Regions from separate parts of the Pandoraea pnomenusa genome, predicted to be linked through region 1. Evidence: predicted binding sites of a transcription regulator. Region 1 holds the regulator's gene; each other region holds the start of a gene.
What was found. Region 1 encodes LexA, which represses DNA repair genes until DNA is damaged. Its sites were predicted from a motif close to ACTGTATNNNNATACAGT; they were not measured.
Positions count from the first base shown of each region.

Region 2: the regulator LexA is predicted to act here: its motif matches at 6,193-6,210, upstream of LV28_RS39920 (PA0069 family radical SAM protein).
Region 3: the regulator LexA is predicted to act here: its motif matches at 5,887-5,904, upstream of recA (recombinase RecA).

Region 1 is NZ_CP009553.3:3,048,116-3,057,753, reverse strand. Features, by position in the region: gene LV28_RS37595 (MarR family winged helix-turn-helix transcriptional regulator) at 1-300, opposite strand, end outside; gene typA (translational GTPase TypA) at 611-2,434, shown strand; gene LV28_RS37585 (enoyl-CoA hydratase/isomerase family protein) at 2,574-3,686, shown strand; gene LV28_RS37580 (hypothetical protein) at 3,718-4,137, opposite strand; gene lexA (transcriptional repressor LexA) at 4,307-4,960, opposite strand; gene LV28_RS37570 (sulfate ABC transporter substrate-binding protein) at 5,243-6,274, shown strand; gene cysT (sulfate ABC transporter permease subunit CysT) at 6,302-7,165, shown strand; gene cysW (sulfate ABC transporter permease subunit CysW) at 7,162-8,091, shown strand; partial or broken gene LV28_RS37555 (sulfate/molybdate ABC transporter ATP-binding protein) at 8,130-8,864, shown strand; gene LV28_RS49580 (TOBE-like domain-containing protein) at 8,915-9,205, shown strand; gene LV28_RS37550 (CysB family HTH-type transcriptional regulator) at 9,326-9,638, shown strand, end outside.
Region 2 is NZ_CP009553.3:3,539,201-3,548,838, forward strand. Features, by position in the region: gene rplS (50S ribosomal protein L19) at 1-215, opposite strand, end outside; gene trmD (tRNA (guanosine(37)-N1)-methyltransferase TrmD) at 320-1,099, opposite strand; gene rimM (ribosome maturation factor RimM) at 1,160-1,810, opposite strand; gene rpsP (30S ribosomal protein S16) at 1,939-2,190, opposite strand; gene LV28_RS39900 (PQQ-dependent sugar dehydrogenase) at 2,414-3,628, shown strand; gene LV28_RS39905 (META and DUF4377 domain-containing protein) at 3,815-4,630, shown strand; gene LV28_RS39910 (TM2 domain-containing protein) at 4,640-5,089, shown strand; gene LV28_RS39915 (Rossmann-like and DUF2520 domain-containing protein) at 5,108-6,061, shown strand; gene LV28_RS39920 (PA0069 family radical SAM protein) at 6,278-7,396, shown strand; gene LV28_RS39925 (Lrp/AsnC ligand binding domain-containing protein) at 7,407-7,895, opposite strand; gene LV28_RS39930 (D-amino acid dehydrogenase) at 8,000-9,286, shown strand; gene ald (alanine dehydrogenase) at 9,385-9,638, shown strand, end outside.
Region 3 is NZ_CP009553.3:832,434-842,071, reverse strand. Features, by position in the region: gene LV28_RS27875 (TerC family protein) at 64-792, opposite strand; gene sucD (succinate--CoA ligase subunit alpha) at 995-1,876, opposite strand; gene sucC (ADP-forming succinate--CoA ligase subunit beta) at 1,958-3,124, opposite strand; gene LV28_RS27860 (DUF2889 domain-containing protein) at 3,121-3,807, opposite strand; gene recX (recombination regulator RecX) at 4,127-4,672, opposite strand; gene recA (recombinase RecA) at 4,770-5,831, opposite strand; gene LV28_RS27845 (response regulator transcription factor) at 6,034-6,723, shown strand; gene LV28_RS27840 (sensor histidine kinase) at 6,878-8,521, shown strand; gene LV28_RS27835 (MFS transporter) at 8,693-9,638, shown strand, end outside.

The sequences.
Region 1 (9,638 bases):
CTCGAGCCTGTCGAGCAACCGGGTCACGGCGCTCGCGTCGATGCAGTAATCGCGCGCCAGGTCGGCCGCCGTCTTGCTCTTGCCGGTGGCGACCTTGTACAGCATGGTCGCCTGGGTGCTCGTCAACCCGTATTGCGACGTCTCCTTGGTCAATTCCGCGAGAATCAACTGACGCACGCGGGCGACCAGATACCCGAGGGAATCGTCGATGTCGTAGGCGTTGCGCGGGGGATCGCCGTGCGGCGCGTCGGGCTGCGACGTCGGCGCGGTCGGGGAAACGGAGACGGGCGGTTCGGACATGTTTCGTGTTGCTGCAATAGTTGACTAGTCACGATTATAGCGTTCACTTAATAAATTGCAAGTCAATGCAATAGTTGACTAGGCAAATATTGTGGCCGGATCAGAGGGAAAGATGCCGGATGCTGCATGGCGGCAGCCCGGGCCCGGTTCGAGGGGGGGCGGCGGCGAGCCGGGACGGCCGCATGGATTTCGGGACGCCGTGACCGCCGGCGACGCCGCGCGTTGTTGCATCGCAGAAAGGCCATGACGCCGGACATGCGCAAGTGGTAGAATCGCGGATTCTCCAAAGGCTTTTTCGAGCACCTTCTTCATGACCCGCGCTCTCCGTAATATCGCCATCATCGCGCACGTCGACCACGGCAAAACCACGCTCGTCGACCAGTTGCTGCGCCAGTCGGGCACCTTCCGCGAAAACCAGCAAGTCGCTGAACGCGTGATGGACTCGAACGACATTGAAAAAGAGCGCGGCATCACGATCCTCGCCAAGAACTGTGCCGTCGAGTACGAAGGCACCCACATCAACATCGTCGATACGCCGGGACACGCGGACTTCGGCGGTGAAGTCGAGCGCGTGCTCTCGATGGTCGACAGCGTGCTGCTGGTGGTCGACGCCGTCGAAGGCCCGATGCCGCAAACGCGCTTCGTCACGCGCAAGGCCCTGGGCCTTGGCCTGAAGCCGATCGTCGTGGTCAACAAGATCGACCGTCCGGGCGCTCGTCCGGACTGGGTCATCGACCAGACCTTCGACCTGATGGACAAGCTCGGCGCCACGAACGAGCAGCTCGATTTCCCGGTGGTGTACGCCTCGGCCCTGAACGGCTTCGCGAGCCTCGATTCGAATGTGCGCGAGGGCACGATGAAGCCGCTGTTCGACGCGATCCTCGAACATGTGCCCGTGCGCGACGCCGATCCGGACGCGCCGCTGCAACTGCAGATCAGCTCGCTCGACTATTCGACGTTCGTCGGCCGTATCGGTATCGGTCGCATCACGCGCGGCCGCATCAAGCCGGGCCAGCAAGTGGTGATGCGCTCGGGCCCGGACGGCGAAATTCTCAAGCGCAAGATCAACCAGGTGCTGACCTTCAAGGGGCTGGAGCGCGTGATGTCGGAAGACGGCGCGGAAGCCGGCGACATCGTGCTGATCAACGGTATCGAAGACGTGGGCATCGGCGCCACGATCTGCGACGTGGATACGCCCGAAGCACTGCCGCTGCTGACCGTCGACGAGCCGACGCTCACGATGAACTTCTGCGTGAACACGTCGCCGCTGGCCGGCCGCGAAGGCAAGTTCGTGACGAGCCGTCAGATTCGCGATCGCCTGGACAAGGAACTGAACCACAACGTGGCGCTGCGCGTGAAGGACACGGACGAGGATTCCGTCTTCGAAGTGTCGGGCCGTGGCGAGCTGCACCTGACGATTCTGATCGAGAACATGCGTCGCGAGGGCTACGAACTGGCCGTGTCGCGTCCGCGTGTGGTGCTCAAGGAAATCGACGGCGTGAAGCATGAGCCGTACGAAATGCTGACCATCGATCTGGAAGATGAACACCAGGGCGCGGTCATGGAAGAAATCGGCCGTCGCAAGGGGGAAATGCTGGACATGGTGTCGGACGGCCGCGGCCGTACCCGCCTTGAATACCGCATCCCGGCACGTGGCCTGATTGGCTTCCAGGGCGACTTCCTGTCGATGACCCGTGGCACGGGCCTGATGAGCCACATTTTCGACGCCTACGCTCCGCTCAAGGATGGTTCGCTGGGCGAGCGTCGCAACGGCGTGCTGATCTCGCAGGACGATGGCGCTGCCGTGGCCTATGCGCTGTGGAAGCTGCAGGACCGCGGTCGTATGTTCGTGTCGCCGGGCGACGCGCTGTACGAAGGCATGATCATCGGTATTCACAGCCGCGACAACGACCTCGTGGTCAATCCGATCAAGGGCAAGCAGCTCACGAACGTGCGCGCGTCGGGTACCGACGAAGCCGTGCGCCTGGTGCCGCCGATCGCCATGAGCCTCGAATACGCCGTCGAATTCATCGACGACGACGAGCTGGTCGAGGTCACGCCGCAAACGATCCGTCTGCGCAAGCGCTTCCTCAAGGAGCACGAGCGTAAGCGTGCGTCGCGCGAAGAGAAGTAAAAGCCGGCGATGGTTTCGGTGTGCGGCAGACCCGGGTCCGCCGCGTAGCGACGCCAGTCAGTTGGAAAGAAAGCCGGTGCCTAGCGCCGGCTTTTTTTTCGCATCCCACTTTGACGTTTTCGAAGCATCCGCCCCCGACATGACCGAATTCATTCGCACCGAAATCCGTGGCCGTATCGGCTTCATCACCCTGACTCGCCCGAAGGCGCTCAATGCGTTGTCGCACGACATGATTCGGGCGATGGCGTCGGCACTCGACGCCTGGCGCGACGACCCAAAGGTGCTGGGTGTCGTCCTGCAAGGGGAGGGCGAAAAGGGTTTGTGCGCGGGCGGCGACATTCGCTACTTCCACGAAGCCGTGAGCGCGGGTCGTACCGACATCATGGACTTCTTCACCGACGAATACCGGCTGAACTACGCAATCGCCACCTATCCCAAACCGTATATCGCGCTGATGGACGGTGTGGTGATGGGCGGTGGCATGGGAATCTCGCAAGGGGCCGCACTGCGTATCGTGACCGAGGCCACGCGCATGGCAATGCCGGAAACGGCGATCGGCCTGTTTCCCGATGTCGGCGGAGGCTACTTCCTCGCGAATCTCGCCGGTCATCTCGGGGAGTATCTCGGTACCACGGGGATCGTATTCGGCGCCGTCGATGCCTGCGAAATCGGTCTGGCCGATGTCGTGCTGCCGCGCGCGTTGCTGCCTGTGTTGTGTGACCGGTTGGCGAACGGGGCATGGGGCGACAGCGACGCCGTACTCGATGCGGCTCGCACGTTCGTGCGTGAAAGCCTGCCGCCCGCGGGGCTCGCACCGGGCAAGCTCGCCCCGTTGCGCGATGTCATCGACAGCCACTTCGGTCTGGCCGACATGCCGACAATACTGAAATCGCTCCAGCGCGAGGCGCGCTGCGAGTATTCTGGCTGGGCGCAGGAAACGGAAGACCTGTTGCGCGCCAAACGTTCGCCGCTGATGGTATGCGTGACGCTCGAGCAAGTTCGCCGCGCACGACATATGCCGCTGGCGGACGATTTGCGAGAAGAGTGGTTGATGATGCGTAGTGTCTTCAACCTCGACGGCCGCAGCGGGGCCGAGGGTGTGGAAGGGATCCGCGCGATGGTCGTCGACAAGGATCACAAGCCGCGCTGGCAGCATGAGCGCATCGAGGACGTGAAGCCCGCGGACATCGCGCGATTTTTCGACGGCGAGCGCCAAGGCGCGGACCATCCGTTGCGCGACCTCGGGCAATAGCGGGCAGCACCGCGCTCGCCGGGGTGATGCGTCACACGGCGGCCTGACAGAATTGCTCGCCCACGGCCTGATCGAGTTTGCGGCAGATATCGGCGATGCTGCCGACCATCACGATATGCGACACGTCGCGGTACACGCGGACATCGTGGGCTTCGGCCGATGCGGCGAGATCGCGCCGCGGCAACTCGCGCACGTCGCGCGATGCCTTGGCGGCCTTGCCCGCAGGGCAGGTGCGACGTGTTGCGGACGACGTCGCCGCCACGAGCGTGCGGGGCAGGGCGGTCGTGCGCGTTCGGGCAGGCACGGTGTAGGAACGGGCGATGGCGGGTGCCGAAGCGTAGGGGCCGGAGAGTGCGGAGAGGCCGTAGACCGCCGACAACCGGGTCTGCGATGTCGCACGAACGCGCGGTTGACCAAACGACGTACGCAGCAAACCAAAGAGTCGAGCCATGATGCAATCCTTCTTCCAATGTGGGTCTGAGGGGCGCGTCCTGCCGCGGTTTTGACGAATCGCGAGCGCAGCAGGACACGGGCGCCGGACCCAGCCCGGCGCAGTCGGAAAAGCAAAGTCTTCTGGGAGTCGGGGGCGGCGTCAGGTAACGCCGATCCCGTGATCGCGCTTAGAGGTCGTTGCTGCGAATCAGGCCGACCGCAATGCCTTCCAGCGCAAAGTCGCCGCTGCCTTCGTCGACGTTGATATTCTCGAAGTCGGGGTTCTCGGCAATCAACTCGACACCGCCAGGCACGCGATGGAAACGTTTGACGGTGACGTCGTCGCCGATACGCGCCACCACGATCTGTCCCTCACGGGCGTCGGCCGCCTTCTGCACGGCCAGCAGATCGCCGTCGAGAATGCCGGCGTCGCGCATCGACATCCCGCGCACCTTCAGCAGGTAGTCGGGCTGGCGCGCGAACATGTTCGGATCGCACTGGAAATTGCGCTCGATGTGCTCCTGCGCCAGAATCGGGCTACCCGCCGCGACTCGACCCACGAGCGGCAGCGACAGTTGCATCAGGCCCATGTGCGGCAACGTGAACTGATGCGAACCGCCGGCTTCGTCCAGACGCTTGAGGCGGATGCCGCGCGATTGACCGGCGGCCAGTTCGATCACGCCTTTGCGCGCCAATGCCCGCAGGTGCTCCTCCGCGGCGTTGGCGGAAGAGAAGCCGAGTTCGGCGGCAATCTCCGCACGCGTTGGCGGAAAGCCGGTGCGCTCGATGGCTTGCTGAACCAGTTCGTAGACCTGCTGTTGACGGGCGGTAAGTTTGATCATGGCATCACTGTATGGAAGCACAGGTGGCTGTATTTTTGTACAGTGTTTGCAAAAAGGCAAGGGAAAACTTCATGTAGTGCATGAGGTTCGTGCGCTTTTGCCATCTCTCCCACCGATTGCGCCGTTCCCCAACGCCATGCGCCCCGCGTGGCGATCGTCTTCAGCACAAAATCTCTAATCCATATTCCGGTATAAACAAAAGCAAAAATATTATTTTTAATTATTTAGACGCCCTCATAGACTGGCCTCCTACACACGAGAAGCAAACAAGGAGTGCAAGTCATGAGCAATGCAGCACGGGGATGGAAAGCTAACAGGCTGGCAGTCGCGATGGGCGCACTGGCGCTTGCCGCGACGATGACGGTGCAGGCGCATGCGGCGAGTCTCTCGCTGCTCAACGTATCGTATGACCCGACGCGCGAGCTTTACGCGGACTACAACAAGGCATTCGAAGCCCATTACAAGCAGGCCACCGGCGACACGGTCACGGTCAAGGCGTCGCACGGGGGCTCGGGCAAGCAGGCCCGCACCGTGCTCGACGGCGCACCGGCCGACGTAGTCACGCTCGGCATTTCGGCCGACATCGATGAACTGGCGCAGGCCGGACTGGTGGGCAAGGACTGGCAGAAGCGCTTGCCCGACAACGCCACGCCCTACACGTCGACCATCGTGCTGCTCGTGCGCAAGGGCAATCCCAAGCAGATCAAGGATTGGGGCGATCTCGTCAAGCCGGGCATCAGCGTTGTCACGCCGAACCCCAAGACGTCGGCCGGCGCGCGCTGGAACTACCTCGCCGCGTGGCTCTACGCCCTCAAGCAGCCGGGCGGCAACGAGCAGAAGGCGCAGGACTTCGTCAAGGCGCTCTACAAGAATGTCGGCGTGCTCGATTCGGGCGCGCGCGGCGCCACGACCACCTTTGTCGAGCGCGGTATCGGCGACGTGCTGATCGCGTGGGAGAACGAGGCACTGCTCTCGGTGAAGGATCTTGGCCCGGACAAGTTCGACATCGTCGTGCCGTCGTCGTCGATTCTGACCGAACCGCCGGTCGCCGTGGTCGACAGGAACGTGGACAAGCACGGTACCCGCAAGGTCGCCGAGGCGTATCTGCAGTGGCTCTACTCTGCGCAGGGGCAGGAGATTGCCGCCAGACACTTCTATCGTCCGCGTTCACCGGAAATCGCAAGGAAGTACGAGGCGCAGTATCCGAAGCTGCGGCTCTACACCGTCGACGCCGACCTGGGCGGCTGGACGAAGACGCAGGCGAAGCATTTTGCCGACGGCGGCATCTTCGACCAGATCTACACCAAGAAGTGAGCGACGCGCGCGCTTGAGGATCCTCGCATGAGTACCGCATGGTTTCCGGTTTGGCGAAAGCCCAGCGCCTTGCCCGGCTTCGGCCTGACGATGGGCTACACCGTGGCATATCTGAGCCTCGTGGTGCTGGTGCCGTTGCTGATGATCTTCGTCAAGGCGAGTTCGCTCGACGCGGCGAGTTTCGTGGCCGCCGTGAGCTCGCCGCGCGTGCTGGCGTCGTACCGCCTCACGTTCGGCATCTCGCTCGCGGCTGCCGTGCTCAACGCCGTGTTCGGCTTCGTCCTGGCATGGGTATTGGTGCGTTACACCTTTCCCGGCAAGCGCTTCGTCGATGCATTGGTCGACCTGCCGTTCGCGCTGCCGACGTCCGTGGCCGGTATCGTACTGGCCGCAATTTATGCCCCCAACGGCTGGATCGGACGCTGGTTCGAGCCGCTCGGCATCAGGATCGCGTTCACGCCGCTGGGCATCTTCGTGGCGCTCACGTTCATCGGGCTGCCGTTCGTGGTGCGTACGCTCCAACCGGTGCTCGAAGCGTTCGAGCGCGAACAGGAGGAGGCGGCCGCGTGCCTGGGCGCCACGCGTTGGCAAACGTTGCGTCGCGTGATCCTGCCGGCGGTGCTGCCCGCCTTGCTGACCGGTTTCGCGCTGGCCTTCGCGCGCGCCGTTGGCGAGTATGGCTCGGTGATTTTCATCGCGGGCAACATCCCGATGGTTTCGGAAATCACGTCGCTGCTCATCGTCACCAAGCTCGAGCAATTCGACTATGCGGGCGCTGCCGCGCTGGCCGTGGTGATGCTGGCGATCTCGTTCGTATTGCTGCTTCTGATCAATACCCTGCAATGGTGGCTGCAACGCCGTCATTCGGGACGCCGCGTCGGCGGCGCATGACTTCGGAGAACGTCCAGAGCATGTCCGATTCCCTCGCAATATCGCGCGCCATGCCGCGGTCGGCACACACGCGCAAGGCCGATCCGACCGACGAGCCCGCCCTCGTCAAGGTGTTGCTCATCGCGGTGGCGCTCGTGTTCTTCGCGCTGTTTCTGGTGTTGCCGCTCGCGTCGGTCTTCGTGACCGCGCTGGGCAAGGGCGCGACGGCGTACTGGGCGGGGCTGACGAACGACGATGCGCTTGGCGCCATGCGCCTGACGCTGTCGATCGCGGCGATCGCCGTGCCCCTGAACCTGGTGTTCGGCGTGGCGGCCTCCTGGGCGATCGCGCGTTTCGACTTCAGGGGCAAGAGCGTGCTGACCACGCTCATCGACTTGCCGTTCTCGGTCTCGCCCGTGATCGCCGGCATGACGTTTCTGCTGATCTTCGGTCGTCAGGGGCCGCTATGGGATTTCCTTGAGGCGCACGACCTGAAGATCGTCTTCGCGCTCCCGGGACTGGTGCTGGCGACGGTGTTCGTCACGTTCCCGTTCGTTGCGCGCGAGCTGATTCCGCTGATGCAGGCGCAGGGCGGCGAGGAGGAGGAGGCCGCCCGCGTGCTGGGGGCGAGCGGATGGCAGGTGTTCACACGCGTGACGCTGCCCAAGATCAAATGGGGGTTGCTGTACGGCGTGATCCTTTGCAACGCGCGCGCCATGGGCGAGTTCGGTGCGGTGTCGGTGGTCTCCGGCCACATTCGCGGCGAGACGAACACGCTGCCGCTGCATGTGGAGATCGAATACAACGACTATCACACGGTCGGCGCGTTCGCGGCGGCGTCGGTGCTCGCGCTGCTCGCCCTGGCCACGCTGGCATTGAAGCTGTGGGCCGAGCGCAAGCTGGCGCAGGACAAGGCGGCGCGTCGCGAAGACGCCTTGTCGGCCTGAGTGGCAACACCCGGACATCGCATCGAGGAGCAGGACAGATGAGCATTCAGGTACAACATGTTTCGAAGCGCTTCGGCGAATTCGCGGCGCTGGACGACGTCAGTCTCGAATTCCCCACCGGCGAGCTGGTCGCGCTGCTCGGGCCGTCGGGATGCGGCAAGACCACCTTGCTGCGCATCGTGGCGGGCCTGGAATTTGCCGACGCGGGGCGCGTGGTGCTCAACGGCGAGGACGTGGCGTCAGTGGGCACCCGCGAGCGCGAAGTCGGTTTCGTGTTCCAGCACTACGCGTTGTTTCGCCACATGACGGTGTTCGAGAACGTGGCGTTCGGGCTGCGTGTGAAGTCACGCCGCGAGCGGCTGCCGGACACGCAGATTCGCCGCAAGGTGCATGAGTTGCTCGGCCTGGTGCAACTCGACTGGCTGGCCGATCACTACCCGGCGGAACTCTCGGGGGGCAGCGCCAGCGCATCGCACTCGCGCGCGCGCTGGCCGTCGAGCCGAAGGTGTTGCTGCTCGACGAGCCGTTCGGCGCGCTCGACGCCAAGGTTCGCAAGGAATTGCGCAGCTGGCTGCGCCGGCTGCATGACGAGCTGCACATCACCACGATCTTCGTCACGCACGATCAGGAAGAAGCGCTCGACGTGGCCGACCGCATCGTGCTGATGAATCGCGGCGCGATCGAGCAGATCGGCGCGCCGCAGGACGTCTACGACACGCCGCGAAGTGCCTTCGTCTACGAGTTTCTCGGTTCGGCGAATCGTCTGCCGGGCGAACTGCGCACGAGCGATTTCATCGCGGACGCCGGGGCGTATCGCGTAACGGTGCCCGTACAGGATTTGCCTGCAACCCCGCGCGACGGACGGGCGATCGCCTATGTGCGCCCCCATGACCTCGCGCTGCTGCCGTCGAGCGACCGCAGCCCGGGCATCGATGTCGCGGTGCGCCGCGCGATCCCGCTCGGAGGCACTGTGCGCGTCGAGCTTGCCGCGCCCGGCAACGTCGTTTGGGAGGCCGAGCTGACGCGGGCCGGCTGGCAGGCGCTTGGCGCGCACGACGGCGCGGCGCTCAGGGCCGTGCCGCGTCAACTACGGGTGTTCTGCGCACAGCCATGAAGCGTGACAAGCGGAACAAGCGGAAGCGACTCCGCGACGCATCGCGAACAAGACAGGATACGTCGTGCGCCGGGCGTTGCCCGGCAACGGGACAGGAAAGCCACAGGGCGGAGTGACATCATGAATTTTCAGCAATTGCGTTACGTGCGTGAAGCGGTGCGCCAGAACCTCAACCTGACGGAAGCGGCAAGCGCGCTTTACACCTCGCAGTCGGGGGTGAGCAAGCAGATCAAGGACCTGGAGGATGAACTCGGGGTCGACGTGTTCGTGCGACGGGGCAAGCGCCTCACGGGGCTGACGGAGCCGGGCAAGGCGGTGCTGCAGGTGATCGAGCGCATGCTGCTCGACGCGGAGAATCTGCGCCGGGTGGCGCGGCAATTCGCCGATCAGGACAGCGGTCACCTGGTCGTCGCAACCACGCACACGCAGGCGC
Region 2 (9,638 bases), 490 kb from region 1:
TCACCCGACGAAATCTTGCGCACGATGAAGCCCGAGTTCAGGCCACGGTTACGCTTGGCGATCACAACGCCTTCGTATGCCTGAACGCGCTTGCGGTTACCTTCAACCACGTTCACGTTGACGATCACGGTGTCGCCCGGGGCGAATTCGGGGATCGTCTTGTTCGCGGTCAAACGCGCGATTTCTTCCTGCTCGATCTTGGCGATCAGATTCATTTACCACTCCTAGTGCCATCGTATCGGCGTTCCATACCGGCAATGCCGGCCCCGACAGAGGATGGGTTCAAACCGAATGCCGTCCCCATGACGACACCCGCTGCCTAGCCGGCCGACGCATCATTCGCATCGGCCTTCAGGCTTGCAAGCCATGCCTCATCGGCACGACTCAACAATCCGTTGGCACGCGCGCTCTCGATCAGGTCGGGGCGTTTGCGCCAGGTATTGGTCAACGCCTCGCGGCGCCGCCACTTCTCGATCTCGGCATGGTGCCCGCCCAGTAACACATCGGGCACCCGCACACCTTCGTACTCTTCCGGACGCGTGTAGTGCGGACAATCCAGCAAGCCGTTGACGAAACTATCCTGCTGCGCCGACTGCTCGTCGTTCAGTGCGCCCGGCAGGAGCCGGATCACCGAATCCATCAGCGCCATCGCAGGCAGCTCACCGCCGGACAGCACGAAGTCGCCGACGCTGACTTCCTCGTCCACCACACGATCGATCAAACGCTGATCGATGGCTTCGTAACGTCCGCAAAGCAGGATCAGTCCCTGCTCCTGCTCGCTGAACTCGACTACGCGACGATGCGTCAGCGGCTTGCCCTGCGGCGACATCAGCAGCACCCGCGCCCGCGGTACGCCGGCTTCGGCTTGCGCGGCCTTCGCGGCGGCGATCGCATCATCGAGCGGCTTGGCCAGCATCACCATGCCGGGGCCGCCGCCATAGGGCCGATCGTCGATCGTGCGGTAATTGTTGTGCGTGAAATCACGCGGATTCCAAAACCGCAGACCGTAGCGCGACTGCTTCAGCGCCCGGCTGGTGACGCCCCAGTCGGTCAGCGCCCGAAACATCTCGGGAAAGAGCGTGACGACGTCAAACTGCATCAGACCGGTTCCGTCCAGAGTTGCCCGGACGCAACTGCGGCCGGGCGATCAATCGGTAATTCAGTAATCGAGACCCCAGTCGACCACGATGCGCCCCGCGTCGACATCCACGGTCTGCACATACTGGCCGACGAACGGGATCAGACGCTCGGCAGTCTTCGCCGGTTTGTCGTCGGCGGCCGGACTCTCATAGGCGACCCGCAACACCGTGTGCACGCCGTTGTCGAGCAACCCGACGACCTTGCCAAGCGATTCGTCCTGCAAATTCGTGACCTGGGCGCCGATCAGGTCGACCCAGTAAAACTCGTCGTCGCCCGCACTCGGAAATGCACTGCGCGGCACCCAGACCTGAAGCCCCTTGAGCGCTTCGGCAGCCGTCCGGTTGTCGCTGCCGCGAAGCTGCGCGACGACGGTTCCGGAGTGCGCCCGGCTAAACATCACATCGGCCTTCGTATAGGTCGATTCGCCGGGGCGGCGAAAATACCAGCAATCCGCGGACAACAGGCTCTCGCCCTCGCCCGTATGCGGCTGCACCTTGATCCAGCCGCGAATGCCATAGGCGTCGCCGATGTAACCCAGCTCGACGAGATCGTCGGGCGCGTCGGTCACCGGGGCAAGCACCTGTTCGGCGCGTGTGCCGGCGGCACGTCGTGCCTCGGCACCGATTTTCAGCGGTACGCGCTCTCGCGCGGGTCGGGCAGAACGAACCATGCCAATCCAACGTTGTGACGAACACACGGCGATGCCCGCTCCGGATCACTCGGGAGCAGGCACCGCCGTTCAATTCTCATGCCATCGGCACGCCGACAGCAATGCGTACAGCTTGATCAGCGCAACGCTCAGGCAGCAGCCTTGGCGCCTTGCTTGATCAGACGAGCCACGGTCGGCGACAGTTGTGCGCCAACGCCTTGCCAGTACGTCAGACGGTCCTGAGCAATACGCAGACCTTCCGTGCCTTCGGCAGCGACCGGGTTGTAGAAGCCAATACGCTCGATGAAGCGGCCATCGCGACGATTACGCGAGTCGGTTGCAACGATGTTGTAGAACGGGCGCTTCTTCGCGCCGCCGCGAGCAAGGCGGATAACGACCATGATAAATCCTTGTGAATCCAGAAGTGTTCGGACAGAAAACGCGTGATTATAGCGCAAAACCCTCGTCAAAACAAACACTTCCCCAGGCACCGGACGCCCGGCGCCCAGCCCCGTCCCGATTGGGCGCGTCGCGCGCTCCCCCCAGGGCCCTTGGGACGGCGATGCTGGCCGCCGCAGGCGCTGGTCTACAATGCATCCATCCTTTGAGCGAAGCGAGTCCGGCATGCGACGAATTCCCGATGGACGGCACCGCGTCCGGCGCACCCCGACGGCGACATGGCTGGCACGGCTTGCAGGGCAGATCGCCGGACGCGTCCGCCACGCATCCCCGACCTATCTATTGGCCAGTGTCATATTCGCGCTGGCCCCCTCGCTTTCGAACGCTCGCGACGCCCTCCCCATCGAACGTCTGGCCCTCCCACCGGGTTTTTACGTCGAGGTGCTCTCCGATCAGGTTCCCGGAGCGCGCGGCATGTCGCTCGGACCGAAGGGCACGCTCTTCGTCGGCAGCCGAGGACAAGGCAAGGTGTACGCCATCACACTCGATCCGTCGCGCGCCTATGCTGCCAAGGTCAGGACCATCGCCTCGGGACTGAACATGCCCGTGGGCGTCGCCATGCGCAATGGCGCGCTGTATGTCTCTGCGGTGTCACGCATCCTCAAGTTCGACGACATCGAAAATCGCCTCGACAATCCGCCGAAGCCGGTGGTTGTCTTCGACAAGTTGCCGACCGACACCCACCATGGATGGCGCTATATCGCCTTTGGCCCGGATAAACGCCTGTATGTCGGCGTCGGTGCGCCGTGCAACAGTTGCAGGCGCGACGAGAACCGCTACGCCATGATCGGCAGTATGAAACCGGATGGCAGCGACTGGCGGGTCATTGCCCGTGGCGTACGCAATACCGTGGGCTTCGACTGGCAACCCGGCACGAACACGCTCTGGTTCACCGACAACGGCCGCGATGAAATGGGCGACGATGTCCCGGACGACGAACTGAACCGGCTCACGCGCGCCGGCGAGCATTTCGGCTATCCATACTGTCATGCGGGGGATGTCGCCGATCCCGAATTCGGACGCATGAGAACGTGTGAGGCCTTCACTCCGCCGATGGCCAGACTGGGGCCGCATGTGGCCGCCCTCGGCATGCGCTTCTATACAGGCAGGCAATTCCCGGAGAACTATCGCGGCAGTATTTTCATCGCGGAACACGGCTCATGGAATCGAAGCCGCAAGGTGGGCTATCGCGTCGTACGCGTGGTGCTCGACGCCAGGGGCGCCGTCACGAAACAAGAGGTGTTCGCGCAAGGCTGGCTGGCAGACGACGACACCGTCTGGGGCCGCCCGGTTGGCCTTCTGACGTTGCCCGACGGTTCGCTGCTGATCAGCGACGACTACGCCGGCGCGATCTACCGCATCACCTACCGAAAGCCATGAGGTGCCCGGATGACGAACCATCGACATGCCCGCCGCTTGCGGCAAAACGGCCACGAAGGAACTGACCCGCCCCCGGGCGGGTCAACGATTCACGGTACTCACGGCGCCGTTCGGACCTGCCACGCGCGGTCCATCGTGACCGCTTCGCCGTTCCTGCCCTCCGCGCAACCACTCCCATACAAAATCATGAACCAACGCCGACTCTCGCTCCTGCCCTCCTCGTTCGCGACCTATCTGGCCACCCTGCTGGTGCCTGCCGCCCTGCTGGCCGGCTGCGCGGCGCCCTCCGGCGGCGGCGGCGCCAATCCGGCAGCGGAACCGTCCGGCGGCACCGCAGCCGCCACCACCGCCGCCGATCTGATCGGCACGTGGCAACTCACGAAATGGGAAGGCCCGACCAACCTCCCGAGCCTGCCGGAAGGCCGCATGATCAACCTGACGTTCAATGACAAGGGCGCCTTTTCCGGCACTGGCGGCTGCAACCGCATTTTCGGGCAGTACAAGGTCGGGCCCGGCAATGGCCAATTGACGATCCAGGCGCCGGCTTCGACCCGAATGGCCTGCCAGGATTCGATGACGTTCGAAGACCGTTATCTGAAGACCCTGCCCACGGTCACGACGTTTGAGCGGCGCGGCACGCAGCTGACGCTGGCCACCACGAACGGCGAAAAGCTCACTTACGCATCCCAGACGCTGCTCAATCGCACCGTCGCGGGCGCGGGCGGCGCAGCCAGGACCGAAGACCGCGTGCTCGACGTCGACTCGCAAATGGCCGACTGCGTCGGCGTCGCGCCACGCAAGTGCCTGCGGGTGCGCAACGCCGACGATTCGCGCAATTCGCCCTGGGAACTGTGGTACGCCCACATCGATGGATTCGACTGGAAGCCGGGCGTAGAATACCGCGTGAAAATCCACGGCGAACCCGTCGTCAATCCGCCCGCCGACGCTTCGAACATGCGCTGGACGCTGGTCGAAGTCATCCGCGAAACGCCTGCCCGATAACCATTCCAAATGAACGCAGTCGCTTATAAATCCAAAACCCTGACCGCCGGCCTGGCGATGCTGTTCGGCACGCTCGGCCTGCATCGCTTCTATTTGTACGGTCTGCGCGATCGCTTCGGCTGGGCTCATATCGCGGGATCGGCGTGCGGTGTCGCCGGCTGGGGGCTTTTGGTCACGAGCGAGCTGCGTTCTCCCGCGGGCTGGGCACTGACGATCCTGGGCGCGATTTCGCTGTTCTCGGCGTTCCTCGCCGCCATCGTCTACGGACTTCGTCCGGACGAACGGTGGAACGCCCAGTTCAATACCGGCACCCCACTGAAGTCTCGTTCGGGATGGACGGCCGTCATCATCGTTGCCGTCTCGCTTTTCGTGGGGGCGATGCTCATGATGGTCGGATTTGCTGTCGCGTTCCAGACCTACTTTGAAACGCACGACACGCCGAACCGCCTCTCGCAGTAACTTACGCAACCGCCCAACGTGAGCACACCGCACACCCCCAACCCGAATGTCCGGCCGACACTCGGCTTCGTCGGCGCCGGACGTGTGGCCCGAGCACTCGCGAGCGCCTCGGCGAACGCGGGCTACGATGTGACGGTGATCGCCAGCCGCCGGCTCGACGCCGCGAAGCGCGTGGCCGACGCCACCTCGGGATGCCGCGCGATCGCGATCGACCGCCCGGAGGCAATGGGTGCCGTATTCGCGCACGCCGATCTTGTCTTCCTGACCGTGCCCGACGACGCCATCGCGTCCTGCGCCTCGCATCTCGCGCCTCGTGCCGGGCAGGCGCTGGTCCATTGCAGCGGGGCGTCGGAAGTTGCACTGCTGGCCCCAGCGGCGCGCCACGGCGCTGAGATTGGCGGCTTTCACCCCCTGTTCCTCTTCGCCGGCCTCGACGACGACGCCACGCGCCTGTCCGGCAGCACCATCACGATCGAGGCCGAGGGCCCGCTCAATGATGCGCTGCACGCGCTGGCGAATGCGATTGGCTGCCGCGCCCTGTCCATCCCTGCCGGGGAACGCATGCGGTATCACGCGGGTGCCAACTACGCCGCGAGCTTCCTGCTCTGCCTGCTCGAAGAAGCCACACAGCTCTGGCACGCGGTCGGCATGCCCGAAGACGCAGCGCGCGACGCGATGTGGCCGCTCGTCATGGGAACGCTCAACGCCGCGCGCGAACGCGGACTGTCTGGCGCGCTCGCCGGTCCAGTGTCGCGCGGCGACGCGGGCATCGTCATGCGGCATACGGAAGCCCTGGCCTCCATGGGCGGCAACCACGCCACCCTGTATTCGCTTCTCACGCTGCGCGCCATACGTCTCGCCCGCCAGCGCCCCGGCGCCGATGGCGCGGCCCTCGACGCCATTGCCCGCGCCATCGCACCTTATCTGCCCCCCGCCGCCGCGGCGCCCACGCCACACGACAGCGCCGAATAGTCGCCGCCAGGCACACCGGACCACCCCACCCCGCGCCACACGGCAAGGGGTCGCGTTCGTCCCCGAAGCCCGGCGCCCTTGACACAACCCCTTCGCCCCGCGATTTCCCGACATTGTCGCCTCGCCAAAATACTGTACAAAAACACAGTATAATGACAAGCATCCCTCGCGAATGCCGCACGTTCGCGTTCTGGACCGCCATCAAGGAGAGGTGTCATGGCTTCCTCATTCGCGCCGCCCTCGTCACGCAAGGGCCGAGGCGCCGTCGCCAACCTGGAATCGCGCTTTTCCGAATACCGCAGGGAGAGCGACGAAACCCGTCATGAATCGGACGCCGCCCAGGAATGTGAAGTCAAATTCGTCACGCAGGTCGCGCTCGAAAGTGCGAGAACGATCATCTCGCGCAACACGTCGGCGGACATTCCCTTCGATCGCTCGATCAACCCTTACCGAGGCTGCGAACACGGGTGCACCTACTGCTTCGCGCGCCCCACCCACGCCTACCTCGGCCTGTCGCCGGGACTCGACTTCGAAACCCGCCTGTACGCGAAGCACAATGCCGCCGAGCGGCTCGACGCCGAGCTGCGCAAGCGCGGCTATCGGCCCGCCATGCTGGCGCTCGGCGCCAACACCGATCCGTATCAACCGATCGAGCGCGAGTACCGCATCACGCGAAGCGTGCTCGAGGTGCTGGAGACGTTCGGCCATCCGGTAGGTATCACTACCAAATCGGCGCTGGTCACGCGTGACATCGATATCCTGTCGCGCATGGCGCAACGTGGACTGGCCCGGGTGTTCATTTCGGTGGGCACGCTCGACGCGGACATCGCACGCCGGATGGAGCCGCGCGCCAACACGCCGGCGCGCCGGATCGAGGCCGTGCGAAAACTCACCGATGCGGGAATCCCCACAGGGGTCATCGTGGCGCCGATCGTGCCGGCGCTGACAGATTTCGATATCGAGCGCGTGCTGAGCACGGCGTCCGAGGCGGGCGCGACCTACGCCGGGTATGTGATGCTGCGACTGCCGAGCGAGGTGCACGACGTCTTCGTCGACTGGCTGGAGGCGAATTACCCGATGCGGGCACGCCACGTGATGAGCCTCATCGAGCAAGTGCGTGACGGCAAGCACAACAGCGCCGAATTCGGCAAGCGCATGACGGGAACCGGCCTGCATGCCGAACTGATCCGCCAGCGCTTTCATCTTGCCGCGCGCAAGCTGGGGCTCAATCAGGCCAGACCGCCGCTGCGCACCGATCAGTTCAAGGTGCCGCCGCCGGCGTCCCCCGCCGTGCACGCCGACAGCCGTGCCAACCCGCAGATGCCGCTCTTCTGAGCACGCACGCTCACTCCTCGACAGCGATCGTCAGCGTCTCCTTGATCTCCTCCATCACAACGTAGCTCTTCGACTGCACCGCGCCGGGCAATTGCAGGAGGATGTCGCCAAGCAGCTTGCGGTATTCCGACATCTCCCGAATGCGCGCTTTGATCAGATAGTCGAAGTCCCCCGAGATGAGATGGCACTCCATCACCTCCGGAATGCGCAGCACCTCGCGGCGGAACTGGTCGAACATGTTGCCCGACTTGTGATCGAGCGTGATCTCGACAAAAACCAGCAATGCCGCGCCAAGCGCCGCCGGATTCACGCGGGCAAAGTAGCCCATGATCACACCGTCGCGCTCCATTCGTTTGACCCGTTCGATGCACGGCGTGATCGACAGCCCGACCTGCTCGGAGAGGTCTTTCATGGACATCCGGCCGTCCTGTTGGAGCAACGTCAGAATGCGCCGGTCGAGCCGGTCCAGCGTTCGGACCGATTGCTGCTGAACTCTCATTATTTTTTCCTGAATTCAGACCATATACATTAACTAAACCTACGAATCCGAGAATAGCATGCGAATTATTACTGGATAACCATGGTTTTACAGGAGTCAACGCAATGAAGGTCATCGTTCTCGGCAGCGGCGTCATCGGTGTCACCAGCGCGTACTACCTGGCAAAGGCCGGGCACGACGTCACGGTGCTCGATCGCCAGGCGGGTCCGGCGCTCGAGACCAGCTTCGGCAATGCCGGCCAGATTTCACCCGGCTACGCGTCGCCGTGGGCCGCACCGGGGATTCCGACGAAGGCCATCAAGTGGTTGTTCCAGAAGCACGCCCCCCTTGCCATTCGCCCCGACGGCACGCTCACTCAGCTCAAGTGGCTTTACCAGATGCTGCGCAATTGCACGCCCGAGCGTTACGCCGTCAACAAGGAGCGTATGGTGCGGATCGCCGAATACAGCCGCGACTGCTTCCGCGCGTTGCGTGCCGAGACCGGTATTCCGTATGAAGGCCGTCAGGCCGGCACGCTGCAACTGTTCCGCACCGAAGCGCAACTGGCAAACGCTGCGCGCGACATTGCCGTACTGCAAGACGCCGGCGTGCCGTTCGAACTGCTGGACAGCTCGGCGCTCGCGGGTGCCGAACCGGCATTGGCGGCCGTGTCGCACAAGCTCACCGGCGGCCTGCGTCTGCCGAACGACGAAACCGGCGACTGCCAGTTGTTCACTACGCGCCTGGCGGCCATGGCCGAGGCGCTCGGCGTGAAGTTTCGCTACGACATGCCGATCGACGGCCTGCAGGTCGCGGGCGACAAGATCGAAGGCGTGATGTGCGCCGGCATGATGCAGCGCGCGGACGCGTACGTGGTCGCCCTCGGCTCGTATTCCACGCCGTTCCTGCGCGGCATCGTCGACATCCCGGTATATCCGCTCAAGGGCTACTCGATCACCGTACCGATTGCGGACGCACAACGGGCACCGGTCTCCACCGTGCTCGACGAAACGTACAAGATTGCCGTGACCCGCTTCGACGACCGCATCCGCGTGGGCGGCATGGCTGAAGTGGTCGGCTACGACAAGACGCTCAATCCCGCGCGCCGCGCCACGCTGGAGATGGTCGTCAACGATCTGTATCCGGGCGCCGGCAACACGGCCGAAGCCTCGTTCTGGACCGGCCTGCGCCCGATGACGCCGGACGGCACGCCGATCGTCGGCGCCACCGCCCTGCGCAATCTGTTCCTGAACACTGGCCATGGCACGCTGGGCTGGACCATGTCGTGCGGCTCCGGCCAATTGCTGGCCGATCTGATGTCAGGTCGCCGACCCGCCATTCTCGCCGACGATCTGTCGGTGGCGCGCTACAGCGGCGCGCCCGATGCGCAGGCCCAACCGGCCTTCGCCTGATGTCACGAACGGCACCTTAGGGTGCCGTTTTTGTTTGGGGCACGTGCGGTCGTGAAGGTGCTCATATTGCCGTCACATCACAACAATGGAGACGCATCATGAAAATCGGTGTACCGAAGGAGATCAAGAACCACGAATACCGCGTAGGCATGACGCCCGCAGCCGTGCGCGAAGTGGTGGCACGCGGGCACGAGGTGTGGATCGAGACGCAAGCCGGTGCGGGCATCGGCATGGACGATACCGTCTACGCTGCCGCCGGTGCACACATTGCCGCCAATGCCGTCGACGTCTTCGACCGGGCCGAGCTGATCGTCAAAGTCAAGGAGCCCCAGGCCGTTGAACGGGCGCGGCT
Region 3 (9,638 bases), 2.2 Mb from region 1:
GGATCGGGCGAGATTCTCCCGGAACATCCGCCACAAGAACCGGCGAATTCGAAATGGACCCGATTATTCCGAAGAGGTTGCACGCGCCTGGCGAGCCTCGCTGCGACGTTTGAGTGCGAGGCCCACGATCACCACCAGCGCGGCGCCGACGGTGGCCCCCACGTAGTGGGTGTATTCGCCGGCGTCGCCCGGCAGGCGGAGCAGATGACCGATGCCGGGGTCGGAGACGATCAACCCGCCGGCGATCCAGCCGAGCAGCGCGGCGCCGACGAGGACGATGAACGGAAAGCGGTCGAGCGCCTTGAGCACCAGTTGCGAGCCCCAGACGATGAGCGGAATGCTCACGAGCAGCCCGAAGATGACCAGCGGCAACTGGTGATGCCCCGCCGCGCCTTCGGCGGCACCGGCAATGGCGATTACGTTGTCGATGCTCATGACGAGATCGGCGACGATGATGGTCTTCACCGCCGTCCACAGCTTGTCGGCGGGCTTCACGCTGTCATGGGCATCGGGGTCGGGCACGAGCAGCTTGATACCGATCCAGAGCAGCAGCAGGCCGCCCAATGCCTTGAGATACGGCACGGCGAGCAGTGTCACGGCGAACGCGATCAGCACCACGCGCAGCACGATCGCGCCGGCGGTGCCCCAGACAATGCCTTGCAGTCGTTGTTTGGCCGGCAGGTTGCGGCAGGCGAGCGCGATCACCACGGCGTTATCGCCACCCAGCAGGATGTCGATCATGATGATCTGCAGGACCGCGGCCCAGTTCAGCTCGGCAAAAAACTCAAGCATTGCGAGATTTTCCTCGGGAACGAATAAAACGGATGCGCCCCATGCGGCGCACAGCGCCGGCCAAACGGCTCACGTAAATTCCGCGTGCCGTCTGAAAAACGCCAAAGCAAAAAAGGGAGCCCGATGCTCCGGGCTCCCTTTTTCCTGACCGGCGGCGCGGCTGCCGGTTTCCGGCAAGCGCGCTTCGGTCATCCAGCGGAAATTACAGGATCGACTTGAGCAGACGGCCCATTTCCGACGGGTTGCGGGTCACCTTGATACCGCAGGCATCCATGATTTCCAGCTTGGCTTCGGCCGTATCGGCGCCGCCCGAGATCAGCGCACCAGCGTGGCCCATGCGCTTGCCCGGAGGCGCCGTCACGCCTGCGATGAAGCCGACGACCGGCTTCTTCATGTTGTCCTTGATCCACTCGGCGGCATTGGCTTCGTCCGGACCGCCGATTTCACCGATCATGATCACGGCGTCCGTTTCCGGATCGTCGTTGAACATCTTCATGACGTCGATGTGCTTCAGACCGTTGATCGGATCGCCACCGATACCGACGGCGCTCGACTGACCCAGACCCAGCGCGGTCAACTGACCGACGGCTTCGTACGTCAGCGTGCCCGAGCGCGAGACCACGCCGATGCGACCCTTCTTGTGGATGTGACCCGGCATGATGCCGATCTTCAGCTCGTCCGGCGTGATCACGCCCGGGCAGTTCGGGCCGAGGAGCAGGGTCTTGCGACCTTCGCGACGCATGCGGTCCTTCACTTCGATCATGTCGCGAACGGGAATCCCTTCCGTGATGCAGATCGCCAGGTCCAGATCGGCCTCGACGGCTTCCCAGATGGCGGCGGCGGCACCCGCGGGCGGCACGTAAATCACCGACACGGTGGCGCCGGTTTGCGCCTTGGCGTCCTTGACCGAACCGAAAATGGGAATGCCTTCGAAGTCTTCGCCGGCCTTCTTCGGGTTCACGCCGGCGACGAACGCGTTCTTGCCGTTCGCGTATTCGCGGCACATGCGGGTATGGAACTGGCCGGTTTTGCCAGTGATACCCTGGGTGATGACCTTAGTGTCTTTGTTGATCAGAATCGACATTGCTTGATTTCCTTCGTCTGGTTGCCCGGCGTACGCTCACCCCTCGGGGCGGCGCACCGCGTCAGGCTTCGACTGTTCTGGTTACTTGCCTGCGGCGGCCGCGACAACCTTCTGGGCAGCTTCTTCCATGCTGTCCGCAGAAATGATCGGCAGGCCGGATTCGGCGAGCATCTTCTTGCCCAGGTCCTCGTTCGTGCCCTTCATGCGCACGACCAGCGGCACCTTCAGGGAGACGGCCTTCGAGGCTGCGATCACGCCTTCCGCGATCACATCGCAACGCATGATGCCGCCGAAGATGTTGACCAGAATGGCGGTCAGGTTCGGGTTCTTCAGCATGATCTTGAACGCTTCGGTGACCTTCTCCGTCGTGGCGCCACCGCCCACGTCCAGGAAGTTCGCCGGCTCGCCGCCGAACAGCTTGATGGTGTCCATCGTGGCCATGGCCAGGCCGGCGCCGTTCACCAGGCAGCCGATGTTGCCGTCGAGCGAGATGTAGGCCAGGTCGAACTTCGAGGCTTCGACTTCGGCCGGATCTTCTTCATCCAGATCGCGGTAGGCCACGATTTCCGGGTGACGGTACAGGGCGTTCGAGTCGAAGTTGAACTTGGCGTCCAGCGCGGTGACCGTGCCGTTGCTGCTCACGTTCAGCGGGTTGATTTCGGCCAGCGAGGCGTCCGTTTCCCAGAAGGCCTTGTACAGACCCTGCAGGATCGTGCGGGCTTGCGGGATCGAAGCGTCGGGGATGCCGATCTTCTTGGCCAGGTCGTCGGCCTGGGCATCGGTCAGGCCGACCGACGGCTCGACGATGACCTTGTGGATCAGTTCCGGGTGCTTTTCGGCGACTTCTTCGATGTCCATGCCGCCTTCGCTCGAACCCATCAGCACGATCTTCTGCGTGACGCGGTCGACCACCAGACTGACGTACAGTTCGTTCTTGATATCGGCGCCTTCTTCGATCAGCAGGCGATTGACCTTCTGGCCTTCCGGACCGGTCTGATGCGTGACCAGTTGCATGCCGAGGATCTGGCCGGCGTATTCGCGCACTTGCTCGATCGACTTGGCAACCTTCACGCCGCCGCCCTTGCCGCGACCGCCTGCGTGAATCTGGGCCTTGACCACCCAAACCGGACCGCCGAGTTCTTCGGCTGCCTTAACGGCCTCGTCCACGGAAAACGCCGGAATGCCGCGGGGCACCGCGACTCCGAATTTCCGGAGGATTTCCTTGCCTTGATACTCATGAATCTTCATGCGTGATTCCCTTCTTGCTGAGTTGGAAGTTTGGGTTCGAGCTTGCGAGTCGAGGCACCATCGCGCACCGCTTCTGTTGTGACGGGCGTCGTGGGCTCGTTCGCTCGATCGTTTGCGCGGCCGTTGAACCAGCGCGGGTAAAACCGGCGCACTGCCTCGCCATCAAACCGAAGGGCGTGACAATGTCCGAGTTGGAAAGGAGGGGCCGACGCCTGCGCGTCATTGGCGGCCTTGAGCGCCGTGTCGGGCGTGTGAATCACCACGCCGGCAAAGGCCTGAATCGCTGCCGTGGGCAGGACACTGCAAAGTTCGGTCAGATGCGTACAACCCGCCGCGCCGCCAAGGCGCTCGCGAACCGCATGGCGAAAGCCGCGTCGCAGGTTCAGGCCAATCAACTGACGGTAATCCGGGCCGATCCGGTCGCAAATGCCGGGATATGGCACCCAATCGGAGACGGCTTCGGCGTCACGCACCTCGAAATTCTCGTCGATCGTGACACGCAGCCAGAGCTCGTGAATCGGCGTGCCCTCCTTGCGAAGCCCCGTCGCCAATGCAAAGTCCCGATCCTTGTGGTCGGTCAGGCAGGCTTCAATGTCCCATAGGCCGTCGTCGCGCGAATACGCTTCGACAGCGATCGTGCGGCGGTGACGCAGGGTACGAGGGGCGGGCTCAGAGAGCGGCATGCGAGAGTGTGCAATGCATGAACGCGGAAAGATCTTGATTCTAGCATAGGCAGCGGCGTGTCCTGCCGCAGTGCAGCAGACGCCCGCTGCATAAGGGGGAATTCGCCGACCCGTCGGTCGGTTTATCAAAATTGATGGGGAGACGCACGCATGGTGCAACGCCATATCGCGATAAGCGAGGCACGACGCGTCACGCGAGTTTCATGTCGTCGTCATGTCAGCGTTCATGCGGGTTGTGAAGCAATGCACCGCACGCGCCTGTTGCCGATAAATGCCGATGAATCGCCATCGATTCATGACGAAAGCGAAGGTATGCGCGTCAGGCGTCGTCCGAAAACTCGTCGGCGCCACGCACGATTTTGCTGATAACGGTACTTGAAAAGCCCCGTGCAGCCAGAAACCGCATCTGCTTGGCCCGCGCTTCCGGGGTGGTGGCGACTTCACCGAACTTTTTTTGCCATACGGCGCGGGCGCGGGCGAGTTCCGTGGCGCGGAGCTGCTCGGTGAGCGTGGCGACCGTCTCGGGATCGACCTGATGTTGCTTGAGCTCGCCCACGATACGCGTCGTCCCCAGGCGCGACGCGCGTCGGTTCACCACGCTTTCCGCGAACCGCTCATTGGATAGCCAGCGCTCGTGCTCGAGGCTGTCGAGCAGGCGATCGAGTGCTTCGGGATCTTCCGCATCGGCATAAGGCGCCAGCTTGCGACGCAACTCCGCACGGCTGTATTCGCGACGCGCGAGGTAAGACAGCGCGCGCCCCTTGAGGCTCAGCACGGGTTTGCGCGACGGCTTTGCCGCAACGGCTTCGTCGCCGGGCGGCGGCGGCGCAGCGTTCGGATCTCGGGGAGGACGTCGCTGAATCATGAGCTCATCGTGGCGCAAATCGCGCGAACGCAGTCAGAAAACAAAAACGGCAACGCGAAGCCATGTGGCGTCGCGTTGCCGTTTCGACTGAGGAGGATTAGGCCTCGTCTGCTTCGATCTCGCCGGTCTCGTTGATCGCGGTCACGCCAAGCGATGCGCGGACCTTGTTCTCGATCTCATGGGCGATATCCGGATTCTCGCGCAGGAACTCGCGCGCGTTGTCCTTGCCCTGACCGATCTTCTCGCCGTTGTAGCTGTACCAGGCACCGGCCTTTTCGACGATCTTTGCATTCACGCCCAGATCGATGATCTCGCCTTCGCGCGAAATGCCCTGGCCGTAGAGGATGTCGAAAATTGCCTCGCGGAACGGCGGCGAGACCTTGTTCTTCACGACCTTGACGCGGGTTTCGTTGCCGACCACCTCGTCACCCTTCTTGATCGAACCGATACGGCGGATATCCAGACGCACCGACGAGTAGAACTTCAGCGCGTTACCGCCCGTGGTCGTTTCCGGGTTGCCGAACATCACACCGATCTTCATGCGAATCTGGTTGATGAAGATCACCGTGCAGTTCGTGCGCTTGATCGTGCCGGTCAGCTTGCGCAGCGCCTGCGACATCAGACGCGCCTGCAGACCCGGCAACGAATCGCCCATTTCACCTTCGATTTCGGCCTTGGGCACCAGTGCCGCCACCGAGTCGATGATGATGAGGTCGATGGAGCCCGAACGCACCAGGGCGTCGGCGATCTCCAGTGCCTGCTCGCCCGTGTCCGGCTGCGAGATCAGCAGATCCGGCACCGAGACGCCCAGCTTGCTGGCGTAGCCGACGTCGAGCGCGTGCTCCGCGTCGATGAACGCGCACGTGCCGCCGATCTTCTGCATTTCGGCAACGACCTGCAGCGTGAGCGTGGTTTTCCCCGACGATTCCGGGCCGTAGATTTCGATCACGCGGCCGCGCGGCAGGCCGCCGACGCCGAGCGCGATGTCCAGCCCCAGCGAGCCGGTCGAGACGACCTGGATGTCCGCTTCGACCTCGCCGTCGCCCAGACGCATGATCGAGCCCTTGCCGAATTGCTTCTCGATCTGCGCGAGGGCGGCGGCAAGCGCCTTGCCTTTCTCGGCCGACAGATTGGCAGACCCTTTCTTGCTTTCTTCCATGAATCGTCCTTTGATATGATGAGCGAGACGGCTCGAGTGACGCGTGATTGCCGGTACTGTATAAAAAACCAGTGCTATTTGCAAGCCCCTGTTGTCCGAAAACGCCGAAACGACAAAAAAAGCCGCGAACCACGCGCCGCAACATCACAGGAGACACACCGCCGCCGTCAGGCGCCGGTGCCTAAACCAGCCTATCACGCCCATGCGAATTCTCATCGCAGAGGATGACAGCATTCTGGCCGACGCCCTGACCCGCTCACTGCGCCAGGGGGGCTACGCCGTCGATCACGTCAAGACCGGGCTCGAGGCCGACTCCGCACTCTCCGCCCAGACGTTCGATCTGCTGATTCTCGATCTCGGCCTGCCCCGCCTGCCCGGTCACGAAGTGCTGCGTCGCTTGCGTGCCCGCAATTCCCATTTGCCCGTGCTGATCCTGACGGCATCCGACAGTGTCGATGCGCGCGTCAAAGGTCTCGATCTCGGCGCCGACGACTACATGGCGAAGCCGTTCGCGCTGGCCGAGCTCGAAGCTCGCGTGCGCGCGCTCACGCGACGCGGTGCCGGCGGCGGCTCGACCGTCATCCGTCACGGGCCGCTCAGTTTCGATCAGGTCGGGCGCACCGCCTATATCAATGAGCAGATGCTCGACCTGTCCGCGCGCGAGCTCGAATTGCTCGAGGTATTGCTGCTGCGTACAGGCCGACTCGTCTCCAAGGAGCAACTCGTCGATCACCTTTGCGGCTGGGGTGAGGAGGTGAGCAACAACGCCATCGAGGTGTACATGCACCGGCTGCGCAAGAAAATCGAGCCGAGCGGCGTGCGTATCGCCACGATCCGCGGGCTGGGGTATTGTCTGGAGAAGCCGGCCACCGCGCCCGCCACCGCCGCCTGACGACCGTGGTGCGGTCTCGACGGAAAGGACGTGTATGGCGTTGCCGCGTCCCCGGCGCGGCGGGGCCCGCGACGAATCTCCGCGATCCCGGTGTGACTCCCCTTTCCGGTTTCGGCCCCGGTTTCGGTCTCGCCTCCTTTCGTTCTCCTGTCCGATGCGCCTGAGCTTCCGCCATTCCAATCGCACCGCGCAAGCGACCCCGGACGCGACGTCCCACGGCGCGCCGCGCGCATCCGCCCGCCGCGACAAGGCAACGCCCGACCACGACGTGTCTGCGCCCGAGGCCGCCGATCCCTTCGACCCCTACGCCGATCCCTTCGTGCGCCCGGGATTCGGCGCACCGCTCGAGCGCGAAGCCGAGCCGCCGCCGCGCTCGCTGTTCGGCGAAATTCTCGACTGGATGCTCGCGCCGCTGCTGCTGCTCTGGCCGATGAGCATCGCCGTGACGTATCTCGTTGCGAAATCGATTGCCAACGGCCCGTTCGATCGGGCGCTCGAGACCAACACCTACGTCCTCGCCCAGCAGGTGCACACCGATCGCGGCCAGGTCACGCTGACGCTACCCATGCCCGCGCGCGATCTGCTGCGCGCCGACACCACGGACAACGTCTACTTCCAGGTGCTCGGTGCCAAGGGAGAACTCGTCGCCGGAACCGCCGAGCTGCCGCTGCCGCACGAAGACGACCGTCCGCAACCCGGCGTGGTCCAGTTCCGCGACGAAACCGTGGGAGGCAACGACATTCGCGTGGCCTTTACCTATGTCGACCTGCCGCGCATGGCGCCGCCCGGCAGCATGGCGCTCGTACAGGTGGCGGAGACGCTCGACAAGCGGAGTCAGTTGGCCAACGAAATCATCAAGGGCGTGATCCTGCCGCAGTTCGTGATCCTGCCGCTGGCGATCGTGCTCGTCTGGTTCGGCCTGTCGCGCGGCCTCGCGCCGTTGCATGCGTTGCAGGAACACATTCGCGCCCGGCGCCCCGACGACCTGTCGCCGCTCGAGGCACGCCAGGCGCCCCCGGAGATCGCGCCCCTCGTCAATTCGCTCAACGATCTGCTCGAACGTCTCGAACAGAACATGAAGCTGCAGCAACGTTTCATTGCCGACGCCGCGCATCAACTCAAGACACCGCTCGCCGGGCTGCGCATGCAGGCCGAACTGGCATTGCGCCAGACCTCGCCGGATGAGCTGCGTCGCTCTCTCTCGCAAATCGCGGTGAGCTCCGAGCAGGCCGCGCGGCTCGTCAACCAGTTGCTCGCGCTCGCGCGGGCGGAGAACAGCGCGAACGACGCCGCCGCGTTCACGCCGGTCAACCTCAGCCTGCTGGCCCGCAGCGCGATGCAGGACTGGTTTCAGGCCGCCTTTGCCAAGCGCATCGATCTGGGTTTCGAGGAGCCGCCGTTCCCGGTGCATCTGTCGGGCCAGCCCGTGATGCTGCGCGAGATGCTCAACAACCTGATCGACAACGCGATCCGCTATACGCCCGTTGGCGGCAAGGTGACGGTGCGTCTGCGGCATGAAGCGTCCGACGGCTTCGTTCATCTCGAGGTCGAAGATACGGGGCCCGGCATTCCTTCGACGGAACGCCCGCGCGTGTTCGAACGCTTCTATCGAATTCTTGGCAGCGACAGTGACGGCAGCGGTCTGGGGTTGGCGATCGTGCGCGAGATCGTGCAGATCCATCGCGGCGACGTGAGCGTACTCGACCATGTCGATGCGCAGCATCCCGAAGCGACCGGCACGCTCATCCGGGTCACGTTACCGCTCGCCGATGGGCCTATCGAAAACCCTCATGCGTGACGAAAACACGCGAAATACGTTCAATTTCATGCGAAAGCCGAGGGTAATTCCCTAGCGGCGTAAGCTTCGAGTCAGTTTGGCGTCAGACGGCGGTAAGGTTGCGCTCCAATAATCAGTTGCAACGGCCCGGGTGCGTCCCAGGGGCGTGCTTACATTACAGGAGACAACCGCATGGCTACTGCAACGACAGCCACCTCCCACGCGCCGATGACCGCAGAAGAAAGAAAGGTCATCTTTGCGTCGTCGCTGGGCACGGTGTTCGAGTGGTACGACTTTTACCTGGCCGGTTCGTTGGCCGCCTTCATCAGCAAGCAATTCTTCTCCGGCATCAACCCCACGGCGGCGTTCATTTTCACGCTGCTGTCGTTTGCGGCAGGTTTCGCGGTGCGTCCGTTCGGCGCGATCGTGTTCGGCCGGATCGGCGATCTGGTGGGGCGTAAGTACACGTTCCTCGTGACCATCACGCTGATGGGTCTGTCGACGCTGGTGGTCGGTCTGCTGCCGGGCTATGCCTCGTGGGGCATCGCCGCTCCGGTGATCTTCATCGCCATGCGCCTGCTGCAGGGTCTTGCGCTCGGCGGCGAGTATGGTGGTGCTGCCACGTACGTTGCGGAGCACGCACCGCACGGCCGTCGCGGCTTCTACACGTCGTGGATTCAGACGACGGCCACGCTGGGTCTCTTCCTGTCGCTGCTCGTGATTCTGGGCACCCGCATGATCATGGGCGAGGAAGCGTTTGCCGACTGGGGCTGGCGCGTGCCGTTCGTGCTGTCGATCGTGCTCTTGTTGATCTCGCTGTGGATTCGTCTGCAATTGAGCGAGTCGCCGGCATTCCAGCGCATGAAGGCCGAGGGCAAGGCATCGAAGGCGCCGCTCAAGGAGTCGTTCGGCGAGTGGAAGAACCTGAAGATCGTGATTCTGGCGCTGGTGGGTCTGACCGCCGGTCAGGCCGTGGTCTGGTACACGGGCCAGTTCTACGCGCTGTTCTTCATGACGCAGGTGCTCAAGGTCGACGGCAACACCGCGAACATCATGGTGGCGCTGGGCCTGTTGATCGGCAGCCCGTTCTTCGTGTTCTTCGGGGCGCTGTCGGACAAGATCGGTCGCAAGCCGATCA